Regions from separate parts of the Chryseobacterium sp. MA9 genome, predicted to be linked through region 2. Evidence: riboswitches for the same ligand, from Rfam matches in the RefSeq annotation. Region 2 holds a riboswitch; each other region holds the start of a gene.
What was found. Region 2 has a riboswitch for S-adenosylmethionine ahead of KIK00_RS17990 (alpha/beta fold hydrolase). Riboswitches for the same ligand answer to the same signal wherever they lie in the genome.
Positions count from the first base shown of each region.

Region 1 (4,889 bases), 780 kb from region 2:
GACAGGGTTTCAATGATGTTGATCTGATCCGGTCCAAAAAATTGATTTTGAGGAGTTCCTAAGTTTTCCGGAAAATGGAAGTCTGTGATTTTCGTTTCTGTATAATTTCCGGCCAGATTAATATTCATTTTTCCGTTACCGAGAATCCAATCATATGAAACTACTACATCTACTCCTTTTGTTTCGGTATCAATGGCATTGGCAAAGAATCTTCCGCTTTCGACCTTAAACTGATCCAGCTTCGGATCAGTGATATTGCTGGTAATCACAATTCTATTTTTTACCTTTATCCAATATCCATCTACGGTAATAAATAATCCTTTTACAGGTTTTAAAGTGAATCCAGCACTTGCGTTGACAGAAGTTTCCTGTTTGAGTTTATCGAATCCAAGAATTCTTGCAGCATCACTGTCATTTCTGAAAATTCCTTTGGTTACAATTCCGGAACCAGAGGTCGAAATATCGGCATAAGAGTTATTAAAATACTGCTGTTGAAGAGAGGGTGCTCTGAATCCCGTTCCTACAGCTGCTCTTACTGCATAATTTTCTACGAACTCATATCGTATGGCCAGCTTTCCATTCAAGGTATTTCCAAAATCTGAATAATTTTCAAATCTTGCAGCGGCATCTATATTCAGTTTTTTATCTAAATCATAAGATACATCGCCATATACTGCGGTGGAGTGCCTGTCTTTCTTCAATGCATTGTTTGGAGAAAACCCGATAAAGGACTGAGATCCTCCTGCTCCAAGTACTGTTGATCCTTCAGTAGCAACGTTTCCATTGATGTCATATTGGGTATAAGAAGCTTCATCACCGGCTTTAATCTGGTATTGTTCAAATCTGAATTCTCCACCAAATGCGATATTGAAACGGTTTATATTTTTGGAAACATCAAGATTAATGGCATTTTGAAGGAAGCTATGCGCTCCTGCGTAAAAACGTGTTGGTGATTTTGCCCCGAGAGAAGCATTGTTGGTATTACTCACATTATAATTGAATGTATTGCTTCCGAATGTATTGCTTAGATCCAATAGCCAATCGTTAACATTATATTTTGCACCTACAGCATAAGAAACATCATACACCTGAGACCCAAGAGCTGCCTGAAATCCGTTTGGGTAAATGGATGCAACTACATTGGATGTTTCGCTAGGCAGTCTTCTGAAACCAAATCCTTTTCCTTCTTTGATACTGAAACCTCCGAAAGAATACACTTTAAAATTATCATTAAAAGGGTATTCTGAATTGAAAAACAGCTGTCCCTGTCTGATTTGAGCATCTCCGATCTGAAAATTGAAATCATCGCGAGCCAATCCCCGCTCCTTAATCTTCGCATCATCTGCAGCTCTTGCTGCTTCCGGATCATCTGCAAATGCATAAGCAAAATTATTTCCAAAAATATCAAGATCGTGATTTTGAGTTCTTGTGGTTTTTCCTCTGTGGCTTAACTGTAATGAAAGATTGAGATATCCGTTGTTCTTTCCTAATGAAGTTCCGTAGTTGGCTCCTGCCTGATAGGTATCTCCATCATTTCTCCCAGTCAATCCATACGTAAGACTTGCTGAAGCTCCTGCATTTTTTTTAAGAATAATATTGATCACTCCCGCAATGGCATCAGAACCGTATTGTGCTGCTGCACCGTCTCTTAAGACTTCTATTCTATCAATAGCAATGACAGGAATTGTACTCAGATCTGTTCCTACAGAGCCATTTCCTACTGTATTCTGATAATTGACTAAAGAAGTAGTGTGTCTTCTTTTTCCATTCAGCAATACAAGAACCTGATCAGGTCCCATTCCTCTTAAGGTTACGGGATCAATATGTTCGGTACCATCAGAAGCTGACTGTCTCACTGCATTAAACGATGGGATAACATAATTCAGAAGATCCTGAGCAGTCATTTGTGGAGAACTCCTTTGGATTTTGTCTATATTGATAACATCTACAGGAACCGGTGTTTCCAGTTTGGTTCTTTTGACATTACGGTTTCCAACGATGATAATATCTTCGATTTGTTTTCCTTTTTCCTCATTCTCCTGAGCAGCAACCAAAATTGCTCCAAGCAATAATACAGCTGTACTTAATTTTTTCATTTTTGTTCTTGCCAATTAATAATAACAGTCTGACGGATCTTTCCGCAGATATACAAGACTTCAAGAAATGGAATTCATATAAGAATATTGACTTCACTTATCTCCCCCCTCAGGGTTGGAATTAGCACCTTTACACTTCTCGAATCGTGCAGGTTGCTAAGGTTTCTTTGGGCCAAATCCCTCCACCTTTCTTGATAAATCTACTGCAAAAGTAGACTATTTTTTTAAATATACAAAAAAGGCAAATCTGCTATACTGCAAATCTGCCTTTTCGTTTACTTTACAATCATCTTTTGAATTGCAGTTCCTGTTTCCGATTTCAGCTGCACCAGATAAGTTCCTGCCGGATAAGTGATCTTCATTTCATAGGTACCGTTTTCTTTATTCAGTTTAAATGAATCCAGCCTTTTGCCAGTCATATCAAAAATCAAAATTTCTCCGTTTTTTGCTTTGTTAAAAATTAATTTAGCAATTCTGTTTTGAACCGGATTATCTGCAATCTGAAGAGATAGTTTATTTACTGTCTTTATATCTGCTGTTGACAGCGCACCTGCATAATTTCCGAAGATTCTGAATTCTCCCGGCTGTAAAGTTATCGGGGCCGTGGTAGAAACTACATTCGAAATAGTGTCATCCATCAGATTCTGCCATTGCCCTGTGTAAGGAAAGAAAGGAACAACGTTTTGTACAGATGTAGCGTAATTGGCCAATACTACCACATTTTTTATTCCGGTTGTAATAGCCGGATCATAAAGATAAATTCTTGTGATCAATCCATCCGGATCATTAGTCAGATTATTGGATTCTATACTGTACGTTTTAGTTTTAAAAATCTGATGGGTATTTCTGATTGTGATTATTTTAGCCCATATATCATATACTGCTTTTCTGTTTACGTTGGAATCATATCCCAAGGTAAATGCAACAGGTTTTTCATCGGTTCTGCACCCATTATTGATGGTGCCGTCAGCACATCTGTTGATACTGAACTCATAGCCTAATTCACCGAACTGCCAGATCATTTTCGGACCAGGAATGGTAAAGAAGGTCGCTCCGAAGGTTTTCATTCTTTCAAGAGCTGTATTAAGGTTTTTAACATCATAACTTCCGTTAGCAGCACCGTAGGCAAGGTTTTTAAACATCAGTCTTTCTTCATCATGGCTTTCTCCGTACCCTACAGCACGCATATTGGTAAAACCATGAAGACTATGGTTCATTCTGTCGTAATTACTGTTGTCTTTATATCCCATGGTATTCTGGTTATAGGGATCAGTTTGTTTATTCCAAAGCATTACTCCTTTTCCTTCTGCTACTCTGTAGTTTGCCCATTGCTGTTCTTCTGCATCCGTTCCCAGATGTTCAAAGATCATATAAGAATTCGGATCAATGGCCCATTGTCTGTCTGCATAATGCTTCATGATGTCCACTCTGTCCTGTTGGTAGGCATTGGTGCATGCTTCGTCATTTTCGGAACAGCTTTGGGTAAATCCTTTTGTTAAATCCCAACGGAATCCGTCTATTCGATATTCTGTCAGCCACTGCTGAAGACATCTTTCAACGTAATATTGAGTTGAAAGACTTGTATGATTAAAATCGTTAAACACATTGTATGAGTGTTTCGGAACCTGATTGAAATAAGGATTGTTTGCTGCAACATTTCCATAACCGTCACCATCTGGATCTATATTCCAAAGTCTTACTAAAGGAGAGCGCCCTGTAGCGTGATTAAATGCTACATCCAGAATCACTGCAATTCCGTTCTGGTGGCAGATATCTACAAATTCTTTGAATTTTTCAGGGGTTCCGTACGCTTTGTCTAATGCATAATGAAACGAAGTATTGTATCCCCATGAAAGATTCCCGTCAAATTCCATGATAGGAAGCAATTCTATAGCATTGATTTTTAGATTCTTTAAATAAGAAATTTTATTGATCAGGGACTGCCAGTTCTTTTCCTGTGTGAAATCTCTTAATAATAACTCATATACAACGAGATCTTCTTTCGCTGGTCTCTGAAAATTGGTAACCTGCCAATTATATGCCGCCTGCCCTGTTTTAAACGTTGAAACTTCAAACCCTTGTCCAGCTGGGAATACAGGTAAGTTCGGATATGTGGAGGCAGAAATCCACGGATCATCATAAGAAGATAAGATCTGTGGCGAATAAGGATCTGCCACCTTTCTCAGATCATTTGTTCTGTACTGGAAAGTATAGAGTTGCTGAGGAGTCAGGCCAATCAATTCTATCCAGTACAGATCAGGATTTGTGGTATCTTTTTTCATTAAATAGGTATCATTCACCACCCAGTTATTGAAACTTCCGATGACATGAACAAAACTTTTTCCCGGAGCATATAAAGCAAGTCCAACCTTGGTTTGATCTGTAGGATGATAATTAATTCCTTGTTTTATCCAGTTGGGTATTGCTTCAGAAATTACATTTCTGGGAACCTGTAAAATGAATGTCGCAGTTTTAGAATTAGCTCCTTCTGTAGCAATAAGTTCCATACTGGCATCCTGAGTAACTGTATAACTGTAAGAATAGGATTGTGATGGAGTTGTTGTAGAGTTAACCACAGTTCCGTTTGCTTTTAACTGAAATGTTGCGTTGGTATTTGTTGTTGCAGTAATAATGATAGAGTTTCCTGCCGGAACAGAAGTCAGGCTATTGGATAATGGATTGGTAAGATTTAAACTTAAAGTACCCACATTTACAAAAATGTCCGGTGAGGTCTGATGGGATCCTGTTTTATCTTTTAATAAAAATCCGAACCTTCCGATTCCTGTTCTTCCG
Region 1 covers NZ_CP075170.1:3,154,525-3,159,413, forward strand. The annotation lists gene KIK00_RS14315 (TonB-dependent siderophore receptor) at 1-2,096, opposite strand, end outside; SAM riboswitch class I at 2,191-2,297, opposite strand; gene KIK00_RS14320 (alpha-amylase family glycosyl hydrolase) at 2,372-4,889, opposite strand, start outside.
Region 1: another riboswitch for S-adenosylmethionine. It lies ahead of KIK00_RS14315 (TonB-dependent siderophore receptor); the one in region 2 lies ahead of KIK00_RS17990 (alpha/beta fold hydrolase).

Region 2 (4,889 bases):
CAAGATTTCTTTTATCTCCACTACCCGTTGGAAGTTCTACTTTAAGACTGTTTCCATAATAATAATGAAAGCGCTGAAGGCTTTCCACAATCAGGAAATTGATAGGAAACCAAATAGGTCCGCGCCAGTTGCTGTTTCCGCCAAACATTCGGCTGTCACTTTCTGCAGGAGTATAATAAACCATATTTTCATTACCATGCACGGAGAAAACAAAAGGATTTTCTTCATATACTTTAGACATGGCACGGATTCCGTAAGAACTTAGAAACTCATTTTCATCAAGCATTCTGGTCAGAACCTTTGTCAGTCTGTTTTTGCGGAGGATGCTCATCAGGTGTTTTCTTCCATGGCCTTCCTCGTCCCAGTGAGAAACAAGTTTAGTAAGCTCCGGTTTATTTTTTAAAATCCATTCCATTCTGCTTCTGAAATTCGGCATCTTTTCCAATAGACGATGGTCCACTATCTCAACAGCAAATAATGGGATCAAACCTACAATACTTCTTAATCTCAAAGAAACACTGTCTCCGTTTCCAAGCTGTAATACATCATAAAAGAAACCGTCTTCTTCATTCCACAGGCCTTTCGTTCCTTCACCCAGGTTTTCCATAGCTTCAGCGATATAAAGATAATGTTCAAAAAACTTGATCGCCATATCTTCATACACCTGATAATACTGGGCAAGTTCCATAGCAATTCGCATCATATTCAATGCATACATGGCCATCCAGCTTGTTCCGTCTGCCTGTTCGAGGTGCTGACCGTCTTTAAGTTCTATATTCCGGTCAAAAGCTCCAATATTATCGAGACCAAGGAAACCGCCTCCGAAAATATTTTTACCGTTTTTATCCTTTCGGTTCACCCACCACGTAAAATTCAGCAGCAGCTTCTGGAATACCTTTTCTAAAAATAATAAATCCGGCTTTCCGTTATTTTTTTCATCAATTTTAAAAACACGGAAACATGACCATGCATGTACAGGCGGATTCACGTCACTCATATTCCATTCATAGGCAGGAAGCTGTCCGTTGGGATGCATGTACCATTCTTTGGTAAGCAATAAAAGCTGTCCCTTGGCAAATTCTGCATCTATGATAGAAAAAGGTACACAGTGAAATGCCAGATCCCAGGTAGCATACCATGGATATTCCCATTTATCAGGCATGGAAATAATATCCTTGTTGTGAAGGTGGTTCCATTCCGTATTTCGTACATATTCATTGAAATTTCTCGGAGCTTCAAAGTTAGGATCACCTTTCAGCCATTTTCCAATATTGTAATGATAGAATTGCTTATTCCAGAGAAGCCCGGCAAAAGCCTGTCTCTGAACATTTCTCTCATCCTCATTGACGGTATCATTCTGAATATCGTTATAAAATTCTTCAGCTTCCGCTTGTCGCGTATTGAAAATAGTATCAAAATTTTCAAAAGGTTCATCTGTTTCATCAGGACATAATCTGAATTCAAAAATTTTAGATTCTCCTGCTTCTACAATTTCATCAATCAGAAAAGAAGCTTTTGTACCCTTTTTTTCAGGGTTTACAGTGTTTCCTTGACGAATAATGAAATTATTGATGCCATCTTTGAAATACATATTCTCCGTTTTAGGAGTTCCGTAAAGTCTGGATGTATTTGTTTCATTGTCACAAAATATGCTTTGTGCATTTGAGTTTCGGGAATAGATTTTTTTGATAGAAATACTGTCATGTCCAATGTTAATACTTCCGTCATGAGAAGCATTCAGTTCTCCTTTATAAGTATTGTATCCCCATTTCCAGTTGTTTCTGAACCAGGCAGTAGGAGCCACTACAATGGGAGCATCATGCTGGCTTCGGTTACAGACAGTTACTCTGGCCAGAATATCATTGTGATCAGCTTTACAGTATTCAATGAAAATATCAAAATATTCATCGTTATCAAAAATTCCGGTATCGAAAATCTCATATTCCGGCTCCTTTTTACTCCGTCTTCCGTTTTCAGTAAGAAGTTCATCATAAGGAAACTCATTGATTGGGTATTTATACACCATTTTCATATAGCTATGAGTAGGTGTATTATCCAGATAATAAAATATTTCTTTGATGTCTTCACCATGATTTCCCTGTGGGTTGCTCAATCCGAAGAACCGTTCTTTTATCATTTTATCTTTCCTGTTCCAAAATGAAAAAGCAAAACAGAACAACTGTTTTACATCAGAAATTCCAGCTATGCCTTCCTCTCCCCAGCGGTAAGCATAGCTTTCGGCGTTATTATGATTGGTAAAATCCCAGGCATTCCCGTTTGAGCTGTAATCTTCACGTACATTTCCCCACTGTCGGTTGCTTACATAAGGTCCCCAGTTTTTCCATTTGGAATCTTGTAATCTTTCTTTTTCGGCGGTCATATCTCATCATTTTTCCATACGAAGTTAGTTTTTTTGAAAAATAATTCCAATTTTTTTCATCTGAACAATTATTAATATGGTTTTGAAATACTTGTATTTAAGGGCTTTTTTAAATATTAAAATAATTTTTTTTTGAAATTAAAAGAAAAGAACTACCTTTGCACCATTCGTTCATTCAAATATTGAAAATGTTATCAAGAAAGGTTGAGGGATTAGACCCTATGAAACCTTAGCAACCCTTTGCGCAAGCAGAGAAGGTGCTACGTTCTACCAAAGTATTTTGGACAGATAACTTACTGAAGTTCTTTTCAGCCATTTCCTGTGGCATTTTCAATTGTATTTGTATTAAAATATAATAGAATTGAAAACAGAACTAAACTATATAAATCTTTCGTATCAAACCAATTCCCAAAAGGAATACCATATCCCGTTAAGCTATCAGCTTTTTGGGAAAGATCTGTTTACAGCACCCATTATTTTAATCAATCATGCACTTACCGGAAACTCAGATGTATCCGGAGAAAAAGGTTGGTGGAAACAATTGGTAGGAGAAAAGCAGATTGTTGATACTGATCAATATACAGTTCTGTGTTTCAACATACCCGGAAACGGTTATAACGATTTTTTAATTGAAGACTATGAAGATTTCACGCCTTCGGATATTGCTGCGATATTTCTGAAAGGACTTGAAGCTTTACATATCAAAAACCTATATGCCATTATTGGAGGCTCTCTGGGAGGAGGGATTGCCTGGGAAATGCTTGCCAAGCAGCCGGACCTCGCAGAAATATTTATTCCCATAGCTTGTGATTATAGAACACACGACTGGCTTCATGCACAATGCCTGGTTCAGAAATTTTTATTGAATGATAAAGAGGAACCATTACAGAAAGCAAGAATTCATGCTATGCTTTGTTACAGAACGCCACAGTCGCTCAATGACAGATTTCAAAACCAATATAATCAGGAAAAACAACGCCTGGAATCAGAAGACTGGTTGATTTATCATGGTAACGCACTAAACGAAAGGTTTAGTTTAAAAGCTTACAGGCTGATGAATCATCTCTTGATGAATATAAATGCTGATGAAACAGCACTGGAGAACATACAGGCACGAATGCACATGATCTCTGTAGATACAGACTTATTCTTTCCGGCTTCTGAAATCCGAATGTGTTTTGAAAACTTAAAAGAGAAAAATAAGGATGTTTCTTATCACGAGATCCAATCTATACACGGGCATGATGCCTTCCTAATGGAATATCAACAATTAAATAATATCATTAAAAACATTTTATAGAAGTAATGAAAAATGCTAACGAAATAAAATTTTTGAAGAACAGATCAATCATCAAATTTGAAGGAGAAGATTTCCTGGGAGAAATCGGAATTGACGGACGAATTTTTAAAGCGCTTACTTTAGCGCGCATCAGTGTAGGAGTAATTTCCCAGCAAGCCGTAGAGAACGGAATTTCTATCCTGGTTCAGGAAAATGATGCAGAAAAAGCAGTAGCATGTCTTATTGATGAATTTGAAGCAGAAAGAAAATCAGGAAAAGTTTCCCAGATTTACAGTATCAATAATGTTTCTGTTATCGGTTTTGTAGCAGAAGATTTCAATAAAGTCTTTGCTGAACTGGCAAGAAACAATGTTTTCCCATTGCTTTTGAATCAGGTGGCAGGAGAAAACAGAGTCAACATCGTAGTAACTTCTTCACAGGATGAAAAAACAAAAAACATCATAGAATCTGAAATTTTCAAAAAGCCAAAGACCGTTCATCTGGCGATCATCGGACACGGAAATGTAGGAAAAACCCTGATAGAGCAGGTACTAGAATCTTCTGAAGAGATTAAAAGACGTAAGAAAATAGATCTTAAAGTAGTGGCAGTAGCCAATTCAAAGAAAATAGCTTTCAACAAAAAAGGATTTGATGCGAATTGGAGTGATGAGGTTTTGACAGCAGAACATCCTTCAAGTGTTCAGGAGCTAATTAATTTCTCAAATGAAAATCAACTAGAGAACCTTATCGTTGTAGATAACACGGCAAGTAAGGATTTTGTGAAAAACTATCATGCGTTGGCAGAAAACGGATTCGATCTGGTTTCTTCAAACAAGATTTTTAATACCCTTCCGATTGAAGAATACAGAAAACTAAGATATACGTTGAATAAAAACAACAGACGTTATTTGTATGAAACCAATGTGGGAGCAGGTTTACCATTAATTGACACCATCAAATTATTACACCTTTCAGGAGAAAATATCACAAGAATCAAAGGAGTATTTTCCGGAACATTGAGCTACGTTTTCAATAATTTTTCTTTGAGAGAGGATAAATTCTCAACCATCATCAACGAAGCATTAGAAAAAGGATACACAGAACCTGATCCAAGAGAAGATTTATCAGGTAATGATGTAGCAAGAAAACTATTGATTCTGGCGAGAGAATTAGACTTAATCAATGAATTCGGAGATATAAAGATTCAAAATCTGGTGCCGGAAAGTCTGC
Region 2 covers NZ_CP075170.1:3,935,358-3,940,246, forward strand. The annotation lists gene KIK00_RS17985 (glucosidase) at 1-2,380, opposite strand, end outside; SAM riboswitch class I at 2,569-2,675, shown strand; gene KIK00_RS17990 (alpha/beta fold hydrolase) at 2,742-3,680, shown strand; gene KIK00_RS17995 (ACT domain-containing protein) at 3,686-4,889, shown strand, end outside.

Region 3 (4,889 bases), 150 kb from region 2:
GCGTAATGCTTTTGCCTGACCTTTCACCTGATTCTTTTTCTCCTGACTGCCTTCTGTCCCGTCAATTCTTGTAATCACATTATTCATATTATTGATAGTGGAATACAACATAGTCCAGATAAACAACGGTCGGCTTGCTGTACTGTTCACCATCTCTGTGAAGGCATAAGTGGAAGCAAAACCATATTTATTAGTCAGAACTGCCACATCACTTCCCATCGCATCACTGGCTCTTAAAACAGTAGAATAGCCGATATTGGCATATGTTGTTCCGTCATTATTAAATTTTGCCCAGGTACCGTTCACAACTGTTTCTGCACTTTCAACTGTTTTAAAAACCTCTACACTATTAGCCTGATCAGTTGGCGCTGTATCAAGATCATTCTCACAGCTTGTCAACGCTAAAAATCCGATAAGAGCAAACGATAGATATTTTAATTTTTTCATTGTTTCAATTTTAAAGGTTAAAGTGTTGCCTGAAGACCAAAAGTGATCGTTCTCATTGCAGGATATCTGTAATACGTTGTTCCATCCAAAGCCTGTTCAGGATCCATTCCTTTATGTTTATAGAATGTCAGAAGGTTCTCTGCCTGGATATAAATTCTGAATTTTTTAAGCCCTATTTTCTCAAAATAATCTTCAGGAAGTGTGTATCCTAAGCTTACATTTTTAAGCCTTGCATACGTTCCGGAATACAGAAATCTTGAAGATGTTGACGTCCAGTTATTCGTTGTTGTACTCAATCCCGGAACATCTGTATTAGGGTTTTCCGGAGTCCATCTGTTCAGCATTTCCGCACTCCATGCACGTCCTCCCGCACTTCCGTTATGCATGATGGAGGTATAGTCGGTATCCAAAATCTTCCCTCCGATTTTGAATGTCAGTAATCCTGAAAAATCGAAATTCTTGTAATTGATACTTGTACTGATTCCTCCTGTCAGCTTAGGCAATGCAGAACCTTGCAACAACTTTGTTGCTTTGGAATATTCTGAAGTAGTTCCTTCCACTGAGTTTCCGCTGGCATCTGTAGAAACCGTTTTCCACAATGGTTTTCCATTGCTTGGATCTACCCCAGCCCATTCCGGAATAAAGAAATCATATACGGAACCTCCTACTGTTAATAACTTAGTTCCTACCACAAGAGAACCTCCAGGTAATTTGGTTACTTTATTGTTTAAAGTGCTCAGGTTAACATCCACATTCCATTGGAAATCATCATTCTTAACTGGCGTTGTAAATAGTGAAAATTCAAATCCTGTATTCTGAATGGTTCCGATATTGGCAGGGTAATCACTGATTCCCAATGATGGAGCAACCGGCATATTAAACAGAAGGTCCTGGCTTTTTCTTTTGAAGTATTCGATATTTCCTTTAATTCTGTTATTCAGAATGGCAAATTCCAATCCTACATTTAAATTAAGGTTGGTCTCCCACTTTACATTATTGGTAGATGTTTTTTCAAGCGTTGTTCCCGGTTCTCCACCAAGACTGATAAATCTGTACAACTCCTGATACGCATAATAAAGCGGCTGGCCGTTGGGTCTAAGTAATTTGTCATTCCCTTGGCCTCCGTAGCTGGCGCGTAATGTCAATTGATTGAAAACATTCAAACTTTTAACAAATTCCTCGTTTGAAATCTTCCACGAACCTCCTACTGACCAGAATCTTCCCCATCTGTTGTCCTTTGCAAATCTCGAAGAACTGTCTGCTCTTCCTGATGCAGATAAGAAGTAAGTATTGTTATAATCATACTCTACTTTCCCAAGGAAACTTAATAGACTTAATTTATTACTGTTCCCACTGAAACTTCCCAATAAAGAAGCAGCATCAGGTTCATAATAATAAGGCAGAGAAAACTGGCTTCTTGTTCCGGAAATAGTCTGATAGTCATATTTATAGAATTCATGCCCTGCTAAAGCATTTACATGATGTTTTCCAAATTTCTTATCATAAGTAAGAATATTACTGGTGGTGTAAGAAAGTGTTCTGGTATTTGTTTTCGTTACCGAACCTCCAATCTCCGCACCTTGTCCCAGCAATGGATTTGAATAATAATGTCCATTATAATTCACTAAATCAACAGAAAAACTTGTCTTGAATTTCAGTTCCGGTAAGAAAATAAATTCCATGAATCCTTTTCCGGAGAAATTATCTTCTTTATTTTCATTTTTGTCTAATGGCAGTGTTGCTGCGGCATTCTGATTCTGTAGTGCATTGGTAGGTCTGTACTTTCCAAAATCATAAATCGGGTTTCCGTCTGCATCCAAAATATAAGTTCCATCTTCATTTCTTTCATAATAAGGATAGAAGGAAGGAATAAATCTTGCTGCGTTGATGATGTTGCTCGCCTTAGAATCTGAAGAAGTAGGAGCTTGCTGAATACTGTTTGTATAATTTAAGTTTACCCCAACATTCAGCCATTTTTTCACTTCAGAGTTGATCTTTAATCGCGTATTGTATCTTTTATATCCTGATTCAATAGCCATCCCTTTATCATCCAGGTAACCTAATGAAAAGAAATAATTACTCTTTTCACTTCCGCCACTGATATCAAGATCTACCTGATTTCTTGAAGCAACTCTCTGCAAAATATCTCTCCAGTCATCATTCCAAAGTGCTGATGCACCAGGTAATAATTTTCCATCTGTTCCTACTGGTTTTGGATAAGCAGTTCCATATGGGTTAATTCCAAGTGTAGAAACAAGATTGTCTGTTGCCATCTGAGCAGCCTGTTGTGAAGAAACTTTTCCGGATTGATATCCGTTTCTCAATGCTTCCCAATATAACTGAAAGTATTGGTCTGTATTTACCTGTTCATAATCTTTTACGGCTCTTCCAGAAAATCCCTGGCTTATATTAAAATTAACTTTTGCTTCCCCTTTTTTACCTGATTTTGTGGTAATAATGATAATCCCATTTGCTCCTCTTGATCCATACAAAGCACTTGCTGTAGCATCTTTCAGAACACTGATAGATTCAATATCACTTGGACTGATAGAGTTCAGATTTCCGTCAAAAGGGATTCCGTCTACTACATATAAAGGATCACTGGAAGCACTTATTGAACCAATCCCTCTGATTCGGATGGTAGAAACAGCACCTGGCTGCCCTGATGCACTTGTCGTTTGAATCCCTGCAACCTGTCCTTCCAATGCTTTGGTAATATTGGTTACAGGTCTGTTATTAATCTTATCACTTGAAATTGTAGCTACAGAACCAGTATAGCTGTTTCTTTTAGCTTTTCCGTAAGCTACAACTACTACTTCATCAATCTCTTTTTCATGAAGGCTATCTTTTTTCGGCTTGGAATTCTGTGCACTTACGCTGGTCACACCCAGAAAAAATGCAGCAACCGGAGGTATCCAAGCTTTAGAAGTGAATAAATTATTGCTAATCATAATCAATTTTGTTTATCATATATTAAAATTTTTCCCTTTGCAGAAAAATTAGCAAAGGGCATCGATAAATACGATAAACCAAATGCTTATTTTTCCTAAAAAGGCTGAACGTAACACCTTGCCCCATGGGTAGGTTGTCAAGATTTCATTGGGTCAGTTCCCTCCATCTTTCTTTATAAGCCGATCGAAATATGTTTGCAAAGCTAAAAACTTTTAGTCCACAAAACAAGTAGACTTATAAATTTTTCATGATAATTTTTCAAAAATTAACATAAGTTTTTAATAAAAGCCACTACTATAAGGAGTTGTAACCATTATCATTTTAACAAACATGACAAATATCATTATTAATAATACAATTGAACGAACGTTAATCTGTGCGGAAATTTTTGATCATTTAATTAAAAAAAGTTTTTAATTTTATAGTATGAAAGTTTTAATAATAAACGGGCCCAACCTCAATCTGTTAGGCACTAGAGAACCTGAAATCTATGGGAATGTTTCTATGGAAAGCTATTTGGAAATTTTAAAATCCGAGTTTCAATCTCATGAATTAAAATATTATCAGTCGAATATTGAAGGAGAACTCATTAACAGACTTCAGGAAGATGACTTTGATGCCGTAGTGATTAATCCGGGAGCTTTCACCCATTATTCTTATGCCATTGCTGATTGTTTAAAAAACATCAGAAAACCAAAAGTAGAAGTTCACATCAGTAATATTTATAAAAGAGAGGAATTCAGGCAGAAGTCGGTAACAGCGGCTAATACTGATGCTGTTTTATCTGGCTTTGGAATGGATGGGTATAGATTGGCTATATTAAGCTTGAAGTAATTTATATTTTTTACTTTTCCTACAGATCGCAAAGATTTTCACAGATAATTATGGGTAGTAAAAGAATAATTTATGAAAATAAAGGATAAGATTTACTGTAAATGTATTGGGGTATATTCCGGACAATTAACGAAAAGAAAATCTTATATTATTGAAGAAATAAATACTGAAAATGTAAGGGTTCAGAATGATGAAGGAAGACTGAAATGGTATTCACAATTTTATTTTAGCTTATACAATCAACCGGAAATAATTTCTATTAACATAGATGATACAATAGAAAATATTGAATCTGATGCAATAGAAGTAACTATTATGTTTTCCAACAAAGCAAAATATTGGATGACTTTCACTACTCCAAAGTATTTAGATAAAATATTGAACGAAGAGCCTTACTTTTCTTCAAAACATTTTATGATCATAAAACATCTAACAGAAGAATCAATAAAATCAACAGTCCTAAAACTGGATGAACAGAACGAATTGATTGAAAGCTGTAAAAAATATGAATAAAAAAGCCTCATCATTGATGAGGCTTTTTGTATATGTTGGTTGGTAACTATTAGATAGTCTGTTCCTGCAATTGAGGTCCTGAAGCCACTAATTTCTTACCTTCTTCAGTATCACAATACTGCTCAAAGTTTTTGATATATCTT
Region 3 covers NZ_CP075170.1:3,781,780-3,786,668, reverse strand. The annotation lists gene KIK00_RS17240 (RagB/SusD family nutrient uptake outer membrane protein) at 1-447, opposite strand, end outside; gene KIK00_RS17235 (TonB-dependent receptor) at 465-3,398, opposite strand; SAM riboswitch class I at 3,482-3,580, opposite strand; gene KIK00_RS17230 (type II 3-dehydroquinate dehydratase) at 3,826-4,233, shown strand; gene KIK00_RS17225 (hypothetical protein) at 4,306-4,746, shown strand; gene pckA (phosphoenolpyruvate carboxykinase (ATP)) at 4,796-4,889, opposite strand, start outside.
Region 3: another riboswitch for S-adenosylmethionine. It lies ahead of KIK00_RS17235 (TonB-dependent receptor); the one in region 2 lies ahead of KIK00_RS17990 (alpha/beta fold hydrolase).